One region of the Cupriavidus sp. UYPR2.512 genome, then DNA from elsewhere that is predicted to be linked to it. Evidence: predicted binding sites of a transcription regulator. Region 1 holds the regulator's gene; each other region holds the start of a gene.
What was found. The regulator FNR, encoded in region 1, switches genes on or off when oxygen is low (the NO sensors DNR and NnrR bind a similar motif). The targets are predictions, from matches to a motif close to TTGATNNNNATCAA.

Region 1 (4,801 bases):
TCATCATCTATTCCGTGATCTGGGTGGTGCTGCTGGCCGGCTTCATGGCGTCGATCGCGCTGCGCACGCCGCTGAAGGTCGACATCATCCGCGACCGTGGTGCGCTCGGCCGTGAAGTGGAAGGCCGCTGGATCGAGAACGTCTATCGCCTGCAGCTGATCAACACCACCGAAGCGCCGATGAAGATCACCGTGCGCGCCGACAGCGACGAGCTGAAGAACCTGAAGGTGGAGTACGACAAGCAGGCCGAATCGCTGGCGCCGACGTCCAACCGGTTGCTGCCGATCCGGATCCGCGTGCCGATCGAGGCCGCGGCGCAGGGCACGCACAGGATCGACGTGACCGTGACGAGCGAGGGCACGGAGCGGGGGCATGCCGAAATCCGGCAATCCACCAGTTTCATCGTTCCGCGCGATTTGTGAAGCTAGGCAGGCGTAGACGTAGTCGTCAAGATGAAGGGGGCAAGATGAGTCAGCAAGGCAATCCGTGGTGGAAGGAGCCGTGGCCGTGGCTGTTGATGAGCGGCCCGCTGGTTGCGATGGTGGCATGCGGCGTGACGATCTGGCTGGCATCCACGCATCCGGACATGCCGGTGCAGGGTGCAACGCGCCATGGCCTGGTCGTGGAGAAGGCCGATGCCGCGCCGCCCAGGGCTGCTGCAGCGAGGCAGCCATGAGGTTGCGCTGGCTGATGTGGGTACTCTGGCCGGCGTTCCTGATGGCTGGGTTTGCGACCGCAACGGTGTTTTCGGTGGTGGATCCCGGTGACCTGAATTTCTTCGGCCAGCCGATCGAAGCGTCCCGCGAATCGGTCTACACCGTCGGCTTCCTGATGGCCTGGGCGTTCTGCGCGTTGTCCAGCGGACTGACGCTCTACACCATGCCAACGCGGCTCAGCGATACCGACGAACTGGAATGAGCGGACTGGCGTGAGGTCTGCGCTGCCATGGCCGGATGCGGCACTGGCAGCGCTTGGCCGCTTAGCAGGAGCGGGTGTAGAGTTGCTTGATGCCGTCGATGTCCACCAGCTTGACGTGGCGCTGGCGAATCTGGATCAGGCCGGCTTCGGCAAAGCGAGAGAACAGGCGGCTGACGGTTTCGAGCTTCAGGCCCAGGTAGCTGCCGATCTCTTCCCGGCTCATGCGCATCACGAACTCGGACGCCGAATAGCCGCGCGCCGACAGGCGCTCAGAGAGATTGATCAGGAAGGCAGCAAGGCGTTCCTCGGCACGCATTGAGCCCAAGGTCACGAGCATCAGCTGGTCGTGCGTGATTTCCTTGCCCATCAGGCGCAGGAACTGCTGCTGCAGCGACGGCAGGTCTGACGACAGCGTCTGCAGTTCGCTCATCCGGACCACGCAGACTTCGGTATCTTCCAGCGCGACGGCATCGGAGGCGTGCTGCATCTCGCCCAGCCCGTCGAGACCGACGATTTCGCCAGGCAGATGGAAGCCGGTAATCTGCGAGCGGCCGTCTTCAGTGGTGACGTGGGTCTTGAGCGTGCCAAAGCGCACGGCATAGACCGCGGTGAGCGGATCGCCCATGCGATACAGGGTTTCACCCTTGTGCACGCGGATGCGTTCCTGCACCAGCGTGTCCATCTTGGCGAGGTCTTGCTGCGACATGCCAACCGGAAGGCACAACTGCCCCATCGCACAGGTGGAGCAGCGGGGTGACATCTCGGTAATGGGAATGGAGGTAAGCAATTGGAACCTGCTAGAAATGGCAGCGAGGGCGCGATTGGGACATTTTACCGTGCGATGTGATGTGGTAGGGAGTGAGAATTGACATTTGGCGTGCTGATCAGCGTTTTTCTGCTGGCTTTGCTGGGCGGGGTCCACTGCGCCGCCATGTGCGGCGGCGTGGCGCTGGCCGTGGAGCAACGCCGCGGCGCGACGGCGACGATCAGCTTGGTGCCCAGCCGCGCCGCCTGGCTGGGCGAGCTGCTGACAATGCACGTGGGCCGGATTTCGACCTACATGCTGCTTGGTGCCGCGCTCGGCGCGGTCGGCGCCTCGGCGTGGAAGCAGGACTACCTGCCGGTGCAGCGCTGGCTGTTTGGCGCGGGCAGTGTCATGCTGCTGTGGTCGGGCTGGCGGTTGCTGCGCGGCAACACCTTTACCGTCAACTGGCTGGAGCGGCTGGCGGCGCATGCCGGCGCCGCGGTGGCGCGGCGGCTGGACGGCCTGGCAGGTGGCATGCCAGCCTTCATGCGGGCGCGCGGCGGCCTGGCGCGGCGCTATGGCGTGGGCCTGGCATGGGGCCTGGTGCCCTGCGGCATGGTCTATGGGGCGCTTACACTGGCGCTGCTGGCGGGCAACGCGGCGTCTGGGGCACTCGTGATGGGCGTGTTCGGGCTCGGCACACTGCCCAACCTGCTGGTGCTTTCCGGCCTGTCGGGCTACTTGCGTACGCTGTCGCGACGTCGCGGCATGCGCCTGGGGGCCGGCCTGGCGGTGATGGCATTCGGCGCCCTTGGCATTGCCCGAGCGGTGCTGCTGCCACATTCGCTGGCCGAGCATGGGTTCTGCCTGGTGTTCTGAGGCGCCGGCGACACCCGGGCAACGGATGATGGTTGCAGGCGGAGGCGGGAATGCCATACAATCGCCAACATTGCGGTATCGCGCGGTGTAATATGAGCCGCGGTAAGCAGCGGGCGAGCAGCGCCAGGCGGCCTTCATACCAGAAGGCGCGTTCAGGGCAGGGGAAGCGGAAGGTTTTCGATGCCCGTCCCGTCCCCACAGTCCATCCGGTTCAAAAGATCTGGTTCAAAAGTCCGGCTGGCACTGCGGTGTTGGCGATGCCGGCCTTGCTCCCGATACCCGTTTTTCTTGCGTCCGAGGCCTTCAGTTCGCTGACAGCGACGTCCGATGTGCGGACGCGCTACGCAAGAGGTTCGCTGGCCGGCCCATAACGGCATGCGAACGATCTTCTGCCGGAACGGCAACTCGATGCAAAGATAGGGAAGTGCACGGCTTGGATGCAGCAGGTATCCGGCTAGCTGCGCAATGAGATGGCGGTGGCTTTCGCACCGCTGTATCCAAAATCTCCGGTGCCCCGGATTCGTCCGGGAGCAGGTGCAAAGACAGGCTGCACACCATCAACATGAATACCCAAGAGGCGAAGATCGTCCTCGAGACGGCGCTGATCTGCGCGCAGGAACCGTTGCGCGTCAACGATCTGCGGCGGCTGTTTGACGACGACGTCGGCGCAGACACCATCCGCGTGCTGCTTGAGGAACTGCGCCAGGACTGGCGGCCGCGCGGCGTGGAACTGGTGGCCCTGGCCAGCGGCTGGCGCTTCCAGAGCCGCCCGGAAATGCGTGAATACCTCGATCGTCTGAATCCTGAAAAGCCGCCAAAATATTCGCGCGCCGTGATGGAAACGCTGGCAATCATTGCCTACCGGCAGCCGGTGACCCGCGGCGATATCGAGGAAATCCGCGGCGTGACGGTCGGCACGGAAGTCGTCAAGAAGCTTGAGGACCGCAGCTGGATCGAGGTGATCGGACACCGCGACGTGCCGGGCAGGCCGGCGCTGTATGCAACCACCAAGGCATTCCTGGACGATCTTGGCCTGCGCACGCTGGATGAGCTGCCGCCGCTGGAAGATGCCCAGGCGCAGGCGCAGGCAACCCTGCTGGAACAGCAGGCCATCAATTTTGAAGACCTGGCGGCAAACAAGGCGGCCAGCGCCGACGAAGAGGCATTTGCCGACTCCGCCGCGCAGGGCGGGCCGCCCGCAGTGCAGGCGGCGGATGCGGCCGAAGCATCCGTCGCAAACGAAGCCGAGACGACCGACCCGGCCGACGAAGGCGCCAATGGCTCTGACGTGCAGCCGCTGCAAGCTGCAGCCGACGATGCCGCCGAGGCCGCTTCCACCGAACCAGCCGCACCCAATCCGGACGGGGCGCGGGGCGATTTGCCGGACAACGGCACCCCGCCGCACCCGAGCGAGCACGACGAGCGCGTGCCGAACTGAACAACATGCAACATCCGATAGTGAATATCTTGTCTGATTCCGTTGAGCAAGACACCCGCAATGCGGGCGCACCCGCCGATACCGGCGCCGCAGAACCCGGATCGGGCAGCGAAGCTGCGCCGCGCCGCAAGGGGCTGCGCCGCGGGCTGAGGAACCTGGTGGCATCGCGCCGCCAGGCGGCGCAGGACCGTGGCGAGGGCGCCGAAGGCGCCAGCGCCGGCGGCCAGGCCGATGCCGGTGAACCGGGCGCCGCACAGGCGGCGGGCGGTGCGCGCGGTGGCCAGCGCGGCCGCGGCAAGCGCAAGACGGGGCCGGGCGAGGGCGGCCAGAGTAGCCAGGGCGGCCAGGGCGCCAGCAAGGCGGACAAGGTGGACCGCGCGGCCAGGGCCGAAGGCACCGACAAGCCCGAGCAGCCCGGCCGCAAGCGCAAGCCGGTCCAGCGTTCAGGCAAGGCGGCAGTGCCGGGCGAGGCGCAGGGCGCCGGCGCGCGGCAGCAGGGCCGCCGCAAGGACGGCGGCAAGCCGCAGGCGCCCCGCAAGGGCCAGGGCGGCGGGGACAAGACCGCGGCGAGCAGTGAAGACCTGTTCCGCTTTGTGATCTCCGAGCAGTACGACAGCGAAGACACCGTCATCCCGCGCACCAAGGCCAAGCCGGTGCGCGAGCTGTCGGCCGACGACGACGCGCCCAAGCTGCACAAGGTGCTGGCCGAAGGCGGGCTGGGCTCGCGCCGCGAGATGGAAGAACTGATCCTGCAGGGTCGCGTTTCGGTCAACGGCCTGCCGGCCCATATCGGCCAGCGCATCCTGCCGGCGGACCAGGTC
Region 2 (4,801 bases), on a different contig from region 1:
CAGCGACAGCAGCTGCGTCTTGTCGCCCATTTCAGCGAGGGCGACGATGCCTGTGGAGACGAGGAAGGCTTCCATATTGGTCTTGTGGGGTAACCGGGCCGCAATGCATCGCGAGATGCCAATGACGCACACCTTTCCCGGCCCGGCCAGAAAGGTATGGTCATCGGTCTCGCCAGGCTGGACGCTGCCGGGGCCGTATCAGTACGGCCAGGCGGGTCCGGAGCTGCGCACGCCATAACCGCAAGCGGTCAAGTCTGTTGACGTACGCCCCTGTCTCCCGGAGTCCGCATTGCGCGGCGCGGTGAGGGCAGGGCGGCTACTCCCCAATGGAAGCGGCGATTATACCGGCAGCGGCGGCAAGCGTCCACCTGCCGCCCGCCACAAGGGCTGCACCCTCAGGCCGGTACAGGCGCGTTGTCGCTGGTCTGCCGGCCGCGGAAATCGGTCCAGCACAGCGCCTTGAAGTCATAGAGCTTGCAGCGGCGCGCGGTGTCGAAATACCAGCGCCAGGAGAAGTTCTCGATGATGATGCGGCCCGGCAGTGCGTGTTCCAGCAGTGCCTGGGCGCGCTTGAGACGGTACAGCGGCACGCTCATGTCGACGTGGTGCGCGGTGTGTTCCATGATGTGGTGCAGCGCCGCGCCGATGCCGTGGCGGAAGCGCAGATGCACGGTGGTCGAGACAAAGGGCTGCGCCTTGGCCCACATCGCCTTGGTGTCGTACCAGGCGACGCTGGTGTGGGTGTGGTGCACATACAGCACGAAGCCGACGGTGACGTTCCACACCAGGAAGGGCAGCACGAAGCCGGCGCCGATGAGCATCCAGACGGACTGGTCCGTGGCCAGCGCAAGGCCGGCCAGCGCGCCGGTCCAGGCGAGCCCGAAACCGGCCACCAGCACACAGTCGCCAGTGAAGATCGGGCGGCGCGTGGCCATCTGGCGCTTGCTGGGGAAGAACATCTTGCACCACCAGATCTCCACCAGGTAGTACAGGCCAGGGCCGAAGCCGGTGCGGTAGATGCGCTCCATCACGCGGCGCCAGCGCGGCAGCGCGTTGAATTCTTCCAGCGAGTAGGGCGCCCAGACGAAGTCGAAGCCCTTCAGGTTCGTGTAGCCGTGGTGCACCACGTTGTGGCCGACTTCCCACAGGCTGTACGGCGTCAGCGAGGGCAGGAAGGTGAGCCGGCCCAGCCACTTGTTCAGGCCGCGGCGCGGGGTCAGGCTCTGGTGGCAGGCATCGTGGCCGATGATAAACAGGCGCGCGATCAACAACCCGGCCAGCACGCCCAATGCCAGCTTGGCGGCCCAGTGCGGCGCGAGCACCACGCCGGCCAGCACGGCGCCGAACAGCAGGTAGTCGAAAGCGAACAGCATCAGCGCGCGCGGCGTGCTTTGCTGGCCGAGCGGGATCAGCCAGCCGCGGATGATCTTGCGCGAGGGCAGCGGCGCGTCTGGCGCGATCGGTTCCGGCAAGGGCGCGCCATGCGGGGCGCGCGCGCGCGCAGGGATAGCGTGCCCGGGGGCAGGATCAGCGGATTGATAAGCAGTCATGCAAAACCTTCTGATTGCGGTCGATGTGTGTCGGTGCGCGGCTAGTCAGGACGGCCGCGGCGGAACCGCAAGATTAGAAGGCTTTGTCGGAGACAGTCTTGACGGTCGTCAAGCCGGTGGGACGGGGTAAGCGGTAAAAGCGCGCCCGCCGCGTGACGGCGGGCGGCTGCAAGCGGAGAGTGACGGATCAGGCGGCCGGCACGTGGGCGGCCTCGCCCATCACATAGACGCTGTCGATGACGCGGTCGTCGCCCAGCATGGCAAAGGCGAACAGTTCTTCTTCCAGCGTTTCCGAGCGGTTGCTGCGGCGGGCGATCAGCGGCGTGGCCTTGGGGTCCAGCACGATGAAGTCGGCCTCGCAGCCTTCGCCGAAGCTGCCGACGCGGTCAGTCCAGCCCAGTGCCTCGGCCGCGGCGCGGGTGGCCAGGTAGAACATGCGCAGGGCGGTCAGGTAGTAGCCGCCCATGCGCGCCACCTTGTGCGCCGCGTTCATGGTGCGGAACATCGAGAACGAGGTGCCGCCACCGACGTCGGTGGCCAGCGTCACGTTCAGGCGGTGGGCGTCGGACTGGTGGAAGTCATAGAAGCCGCTGCCCAGGAACAGGTTGGAGGTGGGGCAGTGCGCCACCGCGGCGCCGCTGTCGGCCAGGCGCCGGCGGTCGTCCTGGTCCAGGTAGATGGCGTGGCCGTACATCGCGCCCGGGCGCAGCAGGCCGTAGCGGTCGTACACGTCCAGGTAGCTGCGCGCGTCCGGGAACAGCTCGGCCACCCATTTGACCTCGTCGCGGTTCTCGGCCACGTGGGTCTGGATGAAAGCGTCCGGGTAGGCGCGCGCCAGTTCGCCGCAGGCGGCCAGTTGCGCCTCGGTCGAGGTCGGGGCAAAGCGCGGCGTGATGGCGTAGGCCAGGCGTCCCTTGTTATGCCAGCGCGACAGCAGGTCGGCGGAGTCCCGGGCGCCGGTCTCGGCGGTATCGCGCAGGAATTCCGGGCAATTGCGGTCCATCATCACCTTGCCCGTGACCATGCGCAGGTTGCGCGCCTCGCTTTCGGCAAAGAGGGCCTCGGCCGAGGCTTTGTGCACCGTGCTCCAGACCACCGCGCTGGTGGTGCCGTTGCGCAGCAGTTCCTCGGTGAAGAAGCCGGCCACGCCGCGTGCGTAGTCGGGGTCGGCGAAGCGGCGCTCTTCGGGGAAGGTGTAGGTGTCGAGCCAGTGCAGCAGGCCCGGCGACGGCGACGCGATCATGTCGGTCTGCGGGTAGTGCACGTGGGTGTCGATAAAGCCGGGCACGATCAGCTTGCCGCGGTGGTCGACGATCTCGGCCTCAGCCGGGATGCGCGCGGCCAGCTGCGTATAGTCGCCGGCGGCGGCGATGCGCCCGTTGGTGACGATCAGCACCCCGTCGTCCCAATACTGATACGCGTCCTCATGGAATTGCGGATCGCGCAGGAAATGCAGCACGCGGCCGCGAATGGCACGGGTGAGGGAGTCAGTCTTGGGGTTGGTCGTCATGGTTTGTCTCTTGTGGCCGGCCCGCGCGGAACCGCAGGGTTCAAGCAGCAGGCCGGGCTATTGGCATGCGCCGCGCTCAGGCCGCCGGGGCCGTTGCGGGCGGGGACTTGGGCGGGCTCGACCAGAAGTGGTCGACTTCCGCCAGGAATTCAGCCTTCTGCATGGCAGGCAGGAAGGCCGCTTCAAAGCTGTTGCGGGCAAGCTTGTGGGCATCGGCCGCGTCCAGCGGCAGCGCGTCGAAGGTGGCTTCCCAGTTGGCGTTCATATAGCCGCCGAAGTAGGCCGGATCGTCCGAATGCAGCGTGATCACCACGCCGGCATCGAGCATGCGCTTGAGCGGGTGGTCACGCAGGTCCGGGTAGACCTTGAGCTTGACGTTCGACAGCGGGCACACGGTCAGCGCCACGCGCTCGCGCGCCAGGCGTTCCACCAGCGCGGGGTCGTCGATGGCGCGCACGCCGTGGTCGATGCGCTGCGCCTTGAGGATGTCGAGGGCGTCGGTGACGTATTGCGCCGGGCCTTCCTCGCCCGCATGGGCGACCAGGTGCAGGCCCAGCTCGCGCGCCTTGGCGAACACGCGCGCGAACTTCTCGGGCGGGTTGCCTTGCTCGGACGAGTCCAGGCCCACGCCGACAAAGCGGTCCCGGTAGGGCAGCGCCGCTTCCAGCGTGGCGAAGGCGTCTTCCTCCGGCAAATGGCGCAGGAAGCACAGGATCAGGCTGCTGGAGAAGTCATACTCGGTACGCGCCTGCGCCAGGGCATCGGCGATGCCGTCGATCACCACGCCGATGGGCACGCCGCGCGCGGTATGGGTCTGCGGGTCGAAGAAGATCTCGGCGTGGCGGACGTTGTCGGCGACCGCGCGCTTGACGTAGGCCATGGTCATGTCGAAGAAATCTTCCTCGGTCAGCAGCACGCTGGCGCCGGCGTAGTAGATGTCCAGGAACGACTGCAGGTCGGTGAAGGCGTAGGCGGCGCGCAGCGCCTCGACGCTGGGGTAGGGCAGCGCAACCTGGTTGCGCTGTGCCAGCCGGAAGATCAGTTCCGGCTCTAGCGTGCCTTCGATATGCACATGCAGTTCGGCCTTGGGAGTGCGGCGGATCTGTTCCGCGAGCGCGGCATCGATGGTCATGGGGGCCTCGTTTCTGGGCATTTCTGTGCCTGCCGGCGGAGCCGGCGGCACGGGTTCAGGGATGCACCGCCTCCGGGCGGCCCAGACGCAGCGCGGCAAGGCGCTGTTCGCGGACCTGGAGCAGCTGGGCGACGATGGCTACCGCAATCATAGCCGGAGCCTTGTCGGTAATCCCGGGAACCCCCATGGGGCATGTCATTTCCGCAAACCGGGCCGGGTCGATGCCATGCTCGGCCATGCGGTGTTCAAAGCGCGCGCGCTTGGTCTTGGAGCCGATCAGCCCGAAGTAGGCAAAGTCGGTGCGCTTGAGGATTTCCTCGCACAGGGTCTGGTCCAGCGCATGGCTGTGCGTCATGACCAGGAAGTAGCTGCCCGCGGGCGCCTGCGCCACTACCGCCTCGGGCGTGTCGCTGGCCTCGGCCTCGACGTTGTCGGGCAGCCCGCCGGGGAAGAGCGTGTCACGCTCGTCGACCCAGTGCACGCGGCACGGCAGCGTGGCCAGCACCTTGACCAGCGCATGGCCGACATGGCCCGCGCCAAACAGCACCACATGCATGGTGTCGGGCACCAGCGTATCGGTCCAGCTGCCGTCGGCGTGCAGCGTTACGC
Region 3 (4,801 bases), on a different contig from region 1:
TCCGAGTTCAAGAACCAGCCTATAAAGACAGGTAGACAACATGTCGTCATCCATTTCATCCATGACAACAACGGCAATCCCAGAAGCAACGCTAGGCTCGGCCCCACAGCCAGGCGCGCGGGGAGCGTCGTCTCAAACCATCACGATCGAGCAAGGCATCCGCGCGGCCGGAGTCGGCCGGTTCCAGTATCGGCTCTTTGTCATCTTCGGCCTGGTCTGGCTCGCCGACGCGATGCAGGTGCTGTCGATCGGCTTCACCGCGCCGTCGATCGCGGCGACGTTTGGCATTCCCGTACCGACGGCCTTGCAGACCGGGACGATGTTCTTTGTCGGCATGCTGATCGGCGCTTTCGTGTTCGGCCGGCTGGCTGACAGGATCGGCCGCCGGCCCGTGCTGATGATGGCGGTGGTCATCGACGCCATCTGCGGTGTCGCTTCCGCTTTCGCACCGGACTTCCAGTGGCTGCTGCTGCTGCGCTTCCTGACCGGCATCGGCGTCGGCGGCACGCTGCCCGTCGACTACACCATGATGGCCGAGTTCCTGCCCTCGGACCGGCGCGGCCGCTGGCTGGTCCTGCTGGAGTCGTTCTGGGCCGTTGGCACGATCCTGCTCGCCATTCTTGCGCTGATCGCCGTGTCGCGAGGCGATGGTGCCTGGCGGCTGATCTTCCTCGTCACGGGCATCCCCGCCCTGGTCGGCGTGGTTTTCCGGTTCTTTGTACCCGAGTCTCCGCTCTACCTGAACAAATCGGGGCGCTCAGCCGAGGCACGCGCGGTGCTGCAGCGTGTCGCCACCGCCAATCGCGTATCCGTGGAAATTGGCAAGCTGGAGCCCCAGCCGATGGAGCGCAAGTCGGTCTTTGCGCTCTTCGCGCCCGGATGCCGGCGCCGCACCATCTGCCTGCTTGCCGCCTGGGCGCTTATCTCGATCGCCTACTACGGCGTCTTCGTTTATCTGCCGGTCAAGCTGGCGGGCCAGGGCTTTGGCTTCATGCGTGGCCAGGTCTTCCTGATCGTGCTCGCGCTGGTGCAGCTTCCCGGGTTCGCGCTGGCCGCGCACGGCGTCGAGCGCTGGGGCCGCAAGCCGACCCTGATCGGCTTCCTGCTGCTCAGCGCGGCAGGTTGCATGCTCTACAGCCTGGGCCAGTCCCCTGCGCTCGTGGTCGGCTCGACCCTGCTGATGAGCTTCTCGCTCCTCGGTACCTGGGGCGCTCTCTACGCCTTCACGCCCGAGGTGTACCCGACCGACCTGCGCGCCAGCGGGATGGGCACTGCCGGCGCGATGGCGCGCTTTGGCGGCCTCTTCGCACCGTCCATCATCGCACCGATCATGGCCAGCCAGTTCACCCTTGCCCTGGCGCTGCTTTCGTCATTTCTTGCCGTGGCGGCGGTCGCCATCTACATGGTGGATATCGAGTCGAAGAATCGCGCGCTTGACTAACACAAGGCGCCGTCGGCCGGCCCCGGCAGTTCAGGGGGCCCGCCGACAGCGCTGCCATGGGGCAGGTATCGAAAGCGAAGCCACAGGCAGGGCGGCCCGCTTCCATTACAATCCGGCTGCAACGGCGCGGCGCGCCGATCCACCCGATCTCGCCGCCCGCTTCACCTGCTTGCCCCTATCCCGCCGAGCCCTCGCCGCCAGCCATGAAACAAGATCCGCGCTTTCCCAACCTGTTCATCCTCGACCACCCGCTGATCCAGCACAAGCTCTCGCACCTGCGCGACAAGGAGACGTCGACGCGCACCTTCCGCGAACTGCTGCGCGAGATCACGCTGCTGATGGGCTATGAGATCACCCGCAACCTGCCGTTGACCACGCGCCGCATCGAAACGCCGCTGGTAGCGCTGGAAGCGCCAGTGATCGCCGGCAAGAAGCTGACCATCGTGCCGGTGCTGCGCGCGGGCGTGGGCATGAGCGACGGCCTGGTCGAGCTGATCCCTTCGGCGCGCATCGGCCATATCGGCGTGTACCGTGACGAGCAGCACCGCCCGGTGGAATACCTGGTGCGGCTGCCCGACCTGGAAGACCGCAGCTTCATCCTGTGCGACCCGATGGTGGCCACGGGCTACTCCGCCGCGCACGCGGTTGAGGTGCTCAAGCGCCGCGGTGTCAAGGACGAAGCCATCACCTTCGTTGCGCTGGTGGCAGCCCCCGAGGGCGTGGAAGTGTTCCAGAAGGCGCATCCGGGGGTGAAGCTGTTCGTCGCCTCGCTGGACAGCCACCTGGACGGCGACGCCTATATCGTGCCGGGCCTGGGCGATGCGGGCGACCGCCTGTTCGGCACCAAGAACTGAGCGGTGCGGCGGCGGGCTGGCCTGGCTCTTGACCGGCCTCAATAGTCCGCGCCACAGGGCTCCCTACACTGGCGGCAAGCGCCGGCGAGACCTCGCCGGCCGCCATCGCCAACGCAAAGGGAGCCAAGCATGGAAGCCTTCAAGATCCTGATCAGTACCAGCACCGGCCTGATGAGCCTGGGCGTGATCGTCTTCATCATCGGCATGGGGTGGTTCTTTGCGCGGATGTTCGCGCGCAAGATGCGCGAGGATGGGGAAGCGGCCAAGGCGCGGGAGACGGCACAAGCGGCGCAACGCCGCTGACCAGCTCAGGGCGGCCCCCGGTGCCGCCCGTCCCTTCCTGTTTTTTCTACTTCTTCTTGCCAAGCAGGCTGCCAAGCACGCCGCGGATCAGTTCGCGGCCGACCTGCGACCCCACCGTGCGCGCGGCCGACTTGGCCATCGACTCCAGGATCGAATCGCCGCGGCCGGTCTTGCCGGTGCCCTTGGTCAGGGTGCCGAAGATCTCGCCGGCCGTGCCGAGCCAGCCGCTGTCCTGTTCGCCCGCCGGCTGGCCGGCCGGCGCGCCGCCGCCCTTGCCATTGCCGTTGGCCACCGTCGGCACGTTGCCGCGCAGCTTCTCATAGGCGGATTCGCGGTCAACGGTCTTCTCGTAAGTGCCCGCCACCAGCGAACTGGCGATCAGTTGCTTGCGCTCTTCCTCGGTCGCCGGGCCGATGCGGCTTCCGGGGGGCAGCACCCAGGCGCGTTCGGTCACGCAGGGCGTGCCCTTGGCGTCCAGGAACGACACCAGCGCCTCGCCCACGCCCAGTTCACTGATGGCGGTTTCCAGGTCCAGCCCGGGGTTGGCGCGCATGGTGGTGGCCGCCACCTTGACCGCCTTCTGGTCCCGCGGGGTAAAGGCGCGCAGCGCATGCTGCACGCGGTTGCCCAGCTGACCCAGCACGGTGTCGGGGATGTCGGTCGGGTTCTGCGTGACGAAGTACACGCCCACGCCCTTGGAGCGCACCAGCCGCACCACCTGCTCGATCTTGTCGAGCAGCGCCTTGGGCGCATCGTTGAACAGCAGGTGGGCCTCGTCGAAGAAGAACACCAGCTTGGGCTTGTCCAGGTCGCCGGCCTCGGGCAGCTTCTCGAACAGCTCGGACAGCATCCACAGCAGGAAGGTGGCGTACAGCCGCGGCGCGTTCATCAGCTTGTCGGCGGCCAGGATATTGACCACGCCCTGGCCGTTCTCGGTCTGGATGAAATCTTCCAGGTTCAGCATCGGCTCGCCGAAGAAGACATCCCCACCCTGCGATTCCAGCGCGATCAGCCCGCGCTGGATGGCGCCGATCGAGGCGGCCGAGATATTGCCGTATTCGGTGGTGAACTGCCCGGCGTTGTCGCCGACATACTGCAGCATGGCGCGCAGGTCCTTGGCGTCGAGCAGCAGCAGGCCGTTGGCGTCGGCAATGCGGAACACCAGGTTCAGCACGCCCTGCTGGGTATCGTTCAGCTCCAGCATGCGCGACAGCAGCAGCGGGCCCATGTGCGAGACCGTGGCGCGCACCGGGTGGCCCTTCTCGCCGAACACATCCCACAGCGTGGTCGGGCACGCGCCCCATACCGGCTCGGGCAGGTTCAGGTCGGCCAGCCGCTGCTTGAGCTTGTCGGACGGCTGGCCGGCTTGCGAAATGCCGGTCAGGTCACCTTTGACGTCCGCCATGAAGACCGGCACGCCCAGGCGCGAGAAGCCCTGCGCCAGCGTCTGCAGCGTGACAGTCTTGCCGGTGCCGGTGGCGCCGGTGATCAGCCCGTGCCGGTTGCCCATCTGCGGCAGCAGCACCAGTTCATGTTCGGCGTTCTTGGCGATGAGGATGGGGTCGGCCATGATGTTCCTGGGTTACGTAAGTGTCTGATGGGATCTGGTGGATCGGGGCGGCGCGGGCAGGCCCGCGTGATAAAATCCTCGGCTGATTATAGCCAGCCGCCAGGCATATCCGTCACCTGGCGCGCGCTGTCCGAGGGCTTTGCCGCCCCCGCCACGGCGTGCATGGCGACCCCGCACAACATCACCGCAGATCACCGCATTCCGCTTCGGAGAGAATCATGGCCGGTCACTCGAAATGGGCCAATATCAAACACAAGAAGGCCGCCGCTGACGCCAAGCGCGGCAAGATCTGGACCCGCCTGATCAAGGAAATCACCGTTGCCGCCAAGCTTGGCGGCGGCGATGTCGACTCCAACCCGCGCCTGCGCCTGTCGATCGACAAGGCCATGGACGCGAACATGCCCAAGGACAACATCCAGCGCGCCATCCAGCGCGGCGTGGGCGGCATGGAAGGCGCCAACTACGAAGAAATCCGCTACGAGGGCTACGGCCTGGCCGGCGCGGCGATCATCGTCGACTGCCTGACCGACAACCGCACCCGCACCGTGGCCGAAGTGCGCCACGCGTTCTCCAAGCACGGCGGCAACATGGGCAACGAGGGTTCGGTGGCGTTCATGTTCACCCACTGCGGCC
Region 4 (4,801 bases), on a different contig from region 1:
CTTGCGTAGCGTGGGCTGCTCCTGCATCACAAAACCGAGCGGCCCAAGGTTGGAGAGCTGGCGGGTCTCCGCCATACGCAGGCCAAGATCCTCGATGCCTGCGGCCTCGGCCGATGCCTCCAGCAGGCGCCCCACCGCCTCGGCTGGAATCATGGTGTCCGAGGCCAATAACGCAGACCGGTCAATTCCGGCATCACTCAAGTGCCGATAGGGATCAATCCCGACGGATCGCGCCACCCGGACGTAGTCGGTCAGCGCGGCACTGCGAACTAAGTAGGCCATAAGGTTTTCCCGTACTGCCCAATATGTAAATTCAAACTCCCGGGATGTCAAATTGGCAATCGGCCGGTATCCGATACTTGCCTCCGGATACACCAGGCGCGCACACGCGGCGCGCCAGTCAAGGAGACGAGTAATGAGCGATAAGACGAGCGGCATGGCTACCCCGGTCTGCGATCACCTGCGCGCGACCGGCAACTGGAATCCGGCCTGGGATCCCATCGCGGAACTGGATCCTGCCTGGGCAGAGAAATTCATGGCGATGGGTGCGCACACGGTGATGTCTGGCGTGCTGGAGCCAAAGGTGCTCGAGTTCATCGCCATCGCAGTGGACGCGTCCTGCACGCATATGTATGCGCCGGGCACGCGCCGCCACATCCGCAAGGCGCTCGAACTTGGCGCCACCAGGGCAGAGATTGCTGCCGTGCTGCAGGCGGTGAGCGTGCTCGGCATCCATACCAGCAGTCTGGGGGCACCAATTCTTCTGGAGGAACTGGCGGCCATCGAGCAGGCCGGGACGACCAGCACCCGGGCCGCCGCCTGAGTACCAATCCGCTCCCCCACCAAATCCCTTAATCCACGTACCTTATCGAGGACGACAGACCATGCATTTCCTAGACGACTCCCTGCTGCCCGAGAACCAGGAAAAACTCGTGATCCAGGTCGCGCCGTACGGCCCGCAATGGATCCCCGGCGACTCGGACGATATCCCGGTCACGATGGACGAGCAGATCCAGAAGGCGCTCGACTGCTACAACGCCGGCGCCACCGTGCTGCACGTGCATGTGCGCGAAGCCGACGGGAAGGGTAGCAAGCGCCTGTCCATGTTCAATGAAATGCTGGCCCGCCTGCGCGAAGCCGTGCCCAACATGGTATTGCAAGTGGGCGGTTCCATCTCGTTCGCTCCGGAAGATGAAGGAAAGGCCGCCAGGTGGCCCAGTGACGACACGCGCCATATGATTGCGGAGCTCGATCCCCGGCCGGACCAGGTCACCGTTGCCATCAATACCGGCCAGATGAACATCATGGAGTTGATGACTGAGGCCGACATCGCCGGCACCTCGCTCACCAATCCCGCAGTGCAGGCGGCGTACCGGGACATGGTCTCCCCGTCCAATCCGTCGTGGCATGAGGAACACATCAGGCGGCTGGTGGCTAATGGTATTCAGCCTCAATTCATGCTTGGCAATCTGGCGCAACTGGAAACGCTCGAGCGCCTGATCCGCAGGGGGCTGTACCAAGGTCCGCTGAACCTGAATTACGTGGCCATAGGCGGCGGCGCTTCAGGCCTGCACCCGGCCGACATGCTCGAGTTTGCCCGACGCACGCCAGATGGTGCGGTGCTCACGCTGGAAACCCTGAACCGCAACGTGGTGCCAATGAACACCATGGCCATTGCATTGGGCCTGCATGTGCGCGTCGGCATCGAGGACACACTGTTCGGCCCCGACCGGGAACGCGCGACCTCGGTGCAACAGATCGAGAAGATGGTGCGCATTGCGCGCGAACTCAACCGCGACATCGCCACTGGCGAAGATGCCCGCCGCATCTACCAGATCGGCACCCACTGGAAATCCACCGACGAGACGCTGAAAGCCTTGGGCATGGTGCCCAACCGTGTGCCAGCGCAGCGCGGTGTTCCTTTGCGCAAGGCCGCGTAAGCCGGCGAGTCCCGGACGGACTGCGGCAGCGAACCGAATTCCGTCCGGCCCGCACCCAATGGCCCTGTGCTCTGGAGACATCTGATGTTCTGGAAGAAAAGCCCCTCTGCCGTTCTGGCGACGCTGTTGACGATCCATCTTCTCGCGCACATCGACCGTAACGTGCTGCTGGGATTCTCGCCGCAAATCATCAAGGATCTGGCGATCAACAATGCGCAATACGGATTTCTGGTCGGCGCGGTCTGGGTGCTGAGCTTCGGCGTCATGGCGATGTTCATGGGCACGCTCGCGGATCGCTTCAGCCGGACGCGGATCATCGCGGCCGGCGTGCTGATCTGGAGCATCTGCACCTGGGCCTCTGGCCATGCACAGACCTTCGAGCAAATGGCGATCGCACGCTTGTTCGTTGCCAGCGGCGAAGCTGCGCTGGTGCCAGCGGCGGTGGGCTTGCTGGCCGAGTTGTTCTCCGAGAAGCGGCGCGGCACGGCGATGGGCTTGTTCTTCATGGGCATTCCCCTGGGCATCGGCTGCAGCTTCCTGCTGGCCGGCACTTTTGGTGCTACATCGGCATGTGCGTGGGCTTCTTCCTGCCGCTGGCGCTTTACGGCCCAGCCAATGCGGCGCTCGCGGGCATGACGCCGCAGAAGATGCGCTCGACAGTCTCTGGCTTCACGATGCTGTGCATCAATGTCTTCGCGATCGCCATTGGCACCGTGGCCGTGGGCGCCGCGGCAGACCATCTGATCGCAAATGGCACCACTGCGCCGCTGACCCGCGTACTGCTGGCCACGGATGTGCTGGCTATCGCTTCGGCACTGTTCTTCGCACTGGCCGCGCGCGCATCGTGCAAGCAGCCCGCCATCGACATGCGACCCCTGCAGACGACAAGGTAAGGAACCATTGCCACAGCATGATCTTCCCGCGAAGCCCCCGCCCCGGGGCATGAGAGCGCTACCCGGGCTGGGCGTTGGGACCAGATGACCACGCAAGAGCGGAAAGGCCAGATCCGTCCTTCGTCACCTGCGAGATCCGAAGCGTGAACCGGCATTTTGATCTACGTCAATCTCACCCGGCAAAGGCGGCCTATTGTGATTATGAGGCGCCGGGAGTGCGATACAAGTCCGGACTCAAGGGTCTACCTGACCCGCCTCACAGGAGGACTCCATGGCCAACCCACTTGCTGTCTGGCATACCGACCATATCCATTTCGCCAGATTACTCGACCTGCTGGAACAGCAGGTAAGCGCCTTTCACCGGGAAGAACCGCCAAACTACGGGTTGATGGGCACCATCATCGGTTACCTGCGCAAGTATGGCGATCTTGTGCACCACCCTCGCGAGGATGTCGCGTACGCGCTAATCGTCGATCGAGAGCCGGGCATGCGGATTGTTTTGAGCCGGCTCCTGCAAGAACACCGTGTGATTGCCACGGTCGGCGAAGAACTGCTCAACCGTCTTCACGAAGCAGAAAATGAGATCGTCACGTCCAGAACGGCTCTGGAAGCCGCTGCGGCCATGTACTTGGTCTACTATCGCAATCATCTCTTCACCGAGGAAAAGCAGGTCATGCCGCGGGCCGCTCAGCTCCTGACTGAAGAGGACTGGGCAGAGATAGCCGCCACTGATCCGGCCAGTTCCGATCCACTATTTGGAGCCAATGTAGAAGAGCGATTCTCAACGTTGCGCCAACAGATCGATGCGGAAGCGAAAGCATAGACTGGCTGGCGACGCAGCACACGTCCTATCGGCAGCCATGGCATCAAGTTGTCAACCTGCCTGAAACCCGTTGTCAGCCTGGCCCTGAGAACCCGGCGGGGAAACACCCCGCTTCATCACCGCAATCACCGCCCCTAAAATCTGCATCCCCCGCTGAATCTGCTCCACCGTCAAACTCGCATAACCCAGCACCAACCCGGCCGCCCGATACGGTCCCTGAGACCGAGCCCCTGCAAACAACGGTGATACCGGGTAGACCCCCACATCCTTGCTGCGCGCAGCGGCCACCAGCGCTGTCTCGTCCTGAGGCCGCAGCGACGGCAACCACAGCACCACATGCAGCCCCGCCGCCGTACCGCAGACTTCGGCGTCCCCTGGCAGGTGGCGTGCGACGCCATCCAGCAAGGCCGCTCGCCGGCGCTCGTTTTCCCGGCGCGTGCGCCGCACATGGCGTTCGTAGGCACCGCTTTCGATCAGCGCTGCCAGCACGCGCTGCTCCAGCACGGGCGCATGGCGGTCAGCCAGCCGCTTGGCCTGCCGGAACACCGGCACCAGTTCGGGCGGCAGCACCAGGTAGCCGAGCCGCAGTTGCGGGGACAGCGCCTTAGAGAACGTGCCGACGTAGATCACGCGGCCGTCGGTGTCGATCGAGCGCAGCGTGTCGATCGGGCGCTGGCCGTAGCGGAACTCCCCGTCGTAGTCGTCTTCGATGATCCAGGCATCGTGGCGCTGCGCCCAATGCAGCAGGTCCAGGCGCCGGCCGATCGGCAGCACGCCCCCTAGCGGGAACTGGTGCGATGGGGTCACGTACACCAGGCGGACACGATCGTCCTGGGGAAGGCTGGCAGTATCCAGGCCATGCCCGTCCACTGGCGTGGCCTGGCACCTGGCGCCGGTGGCTTCGAAGCAGCGCCTTGCCATCAGGTAGCCAGGGTCTTCGAAGGCAAAGGCATCGCCGGCATCCAGCAGCAGCCGTGCGCACAGGTCGATGGCCTGCTGCGAGCCATGTACCACCAAAACCTGTTCGGCCTCGCAGGCCAGTCCCCGGGCACGTCGCAAATAGCCCTGGAGGGCGCGTCGCAGCGATGCCTCACCTTCGGGCGGGGCGTAGGACAGGCTGTTTTGCTGACGCAGCAGCTCAGCCT

Region 2: A3A5_RS0124675 (fatty acid desaturase) is a predicted target of FNR. The motif match lies at 1,649-1,662, and genes of this name have one in related genera.
Region 3: A3A5_RS41960 (DUF3149 domain-containing protein) is a predicted target of FNR. The motif match lies at 2,324-2,337, and genes of this name have one in related genera.
Region 4: A3A5_RS0101330 (hemerythrin domain-containing protein) is a predicted target of FNR. The motif match lies at 2,990-3,003, and genes of this name have one in related genera.

What each region holds. Positions count from the first base shown of each region.
Region 1 is NZ_KB902853.1:91,448-96,248, reverse strand. It holds gene ccoG (cytochrome c oxidase accessory protein CcoG) at 1-422, shown strand, start outside; gene A3A5_RS0103130 (membrane protein) at 467-676, shown strand; gene A3A5_RS0103125 (hypothetical protein) at 673-918, shown strand; gene fnr (fumarate/nitrate reduction transcriptional regulator Fnr) at 980-1,705, opposite strand; gene A3A5_RS0103115 (sulfite exporter TauE/SafE family protein) at 1,784-2,542, shown strand; gene scpB (SMC-Scp complex subunit ScpB) at 3,105-3,980, shown strand; gene rluB (23S rRNA pseudouridine(2605) synthase RluB) at 3,986-4,801, shown strand, end outside.
Region 2 is NZ_KB903151.1:38,245-43,045, forward strand. It holds gene A3A5_RS0124670 (TMEM165/GDT1 family protein) at 1-75, opposite strand, end outside; yybP-ykoY riboswitch at 141-343, opposite strand; gene A3A5_RS0124675 (fatty acid desaturase) at 396-1,550, opposite strand; gene guaD (guanine deaminase) at 1,738-3,060, opposite strand; gene A3A5_RS0124685 (adenosine deaminase) at 3,137-4,192, opposite strand; gene xdhC (xanthine dehydrogenase accessory protein XdhC) at 4,248-4,801, opposite strand, start outside.
Region 3 is NZ_KB903075.1:67,228-72,028, forward strand. It holds gene A3A5_RS0120450 (MFS transporter) at 41-1,441, shown strand; gene upp (uracil phosphoribosyltransferase) at 1,645-2,295, shown strand; gene A3A5_RS41960 (DUF3149 domain-containing protein) at 2,425-2,598, shown strand; gene A3A5_RS0120465 (helicase HerA-like C-terminal domain-containing protein) at 2,645-4,168, opposite strand; gene A3A5_RS0120470 (YebC/PmpR family DNA-binding transcriptional regulator) at 4,387-4,801, shown strand, end outside.
Region 4 is NZ_KB902852.1:291,517-296,317, reverse strand. It holds gene A3A5_RS40685 (AraC family transcriptional regulator) at 1-282, opposite strand, end outside; gene A3A5_RS0101345 (carboxymuconolactone decarboxylase family protein) at 416-823, shown strand; gene A3A5_RS0101340 (3-keto-5-aminohexanoate cleavage protein) at 885-1,940, shown strand; gene A3A5_RS37485 (MFS transporter) at 2,025-2,576, shown strand; gene A3A5_RS44345 (hypothetical protein) at 2,516-2,833, shown strand; gene A3A5_RS0101330 (hemerythrin domain-containing protein) at 3,105-3,656, shown strand; gene A3A5_RS0101325 (PLP-dependent aminotransferase family protein) at 3,708-4,801, opposite strand, start outside.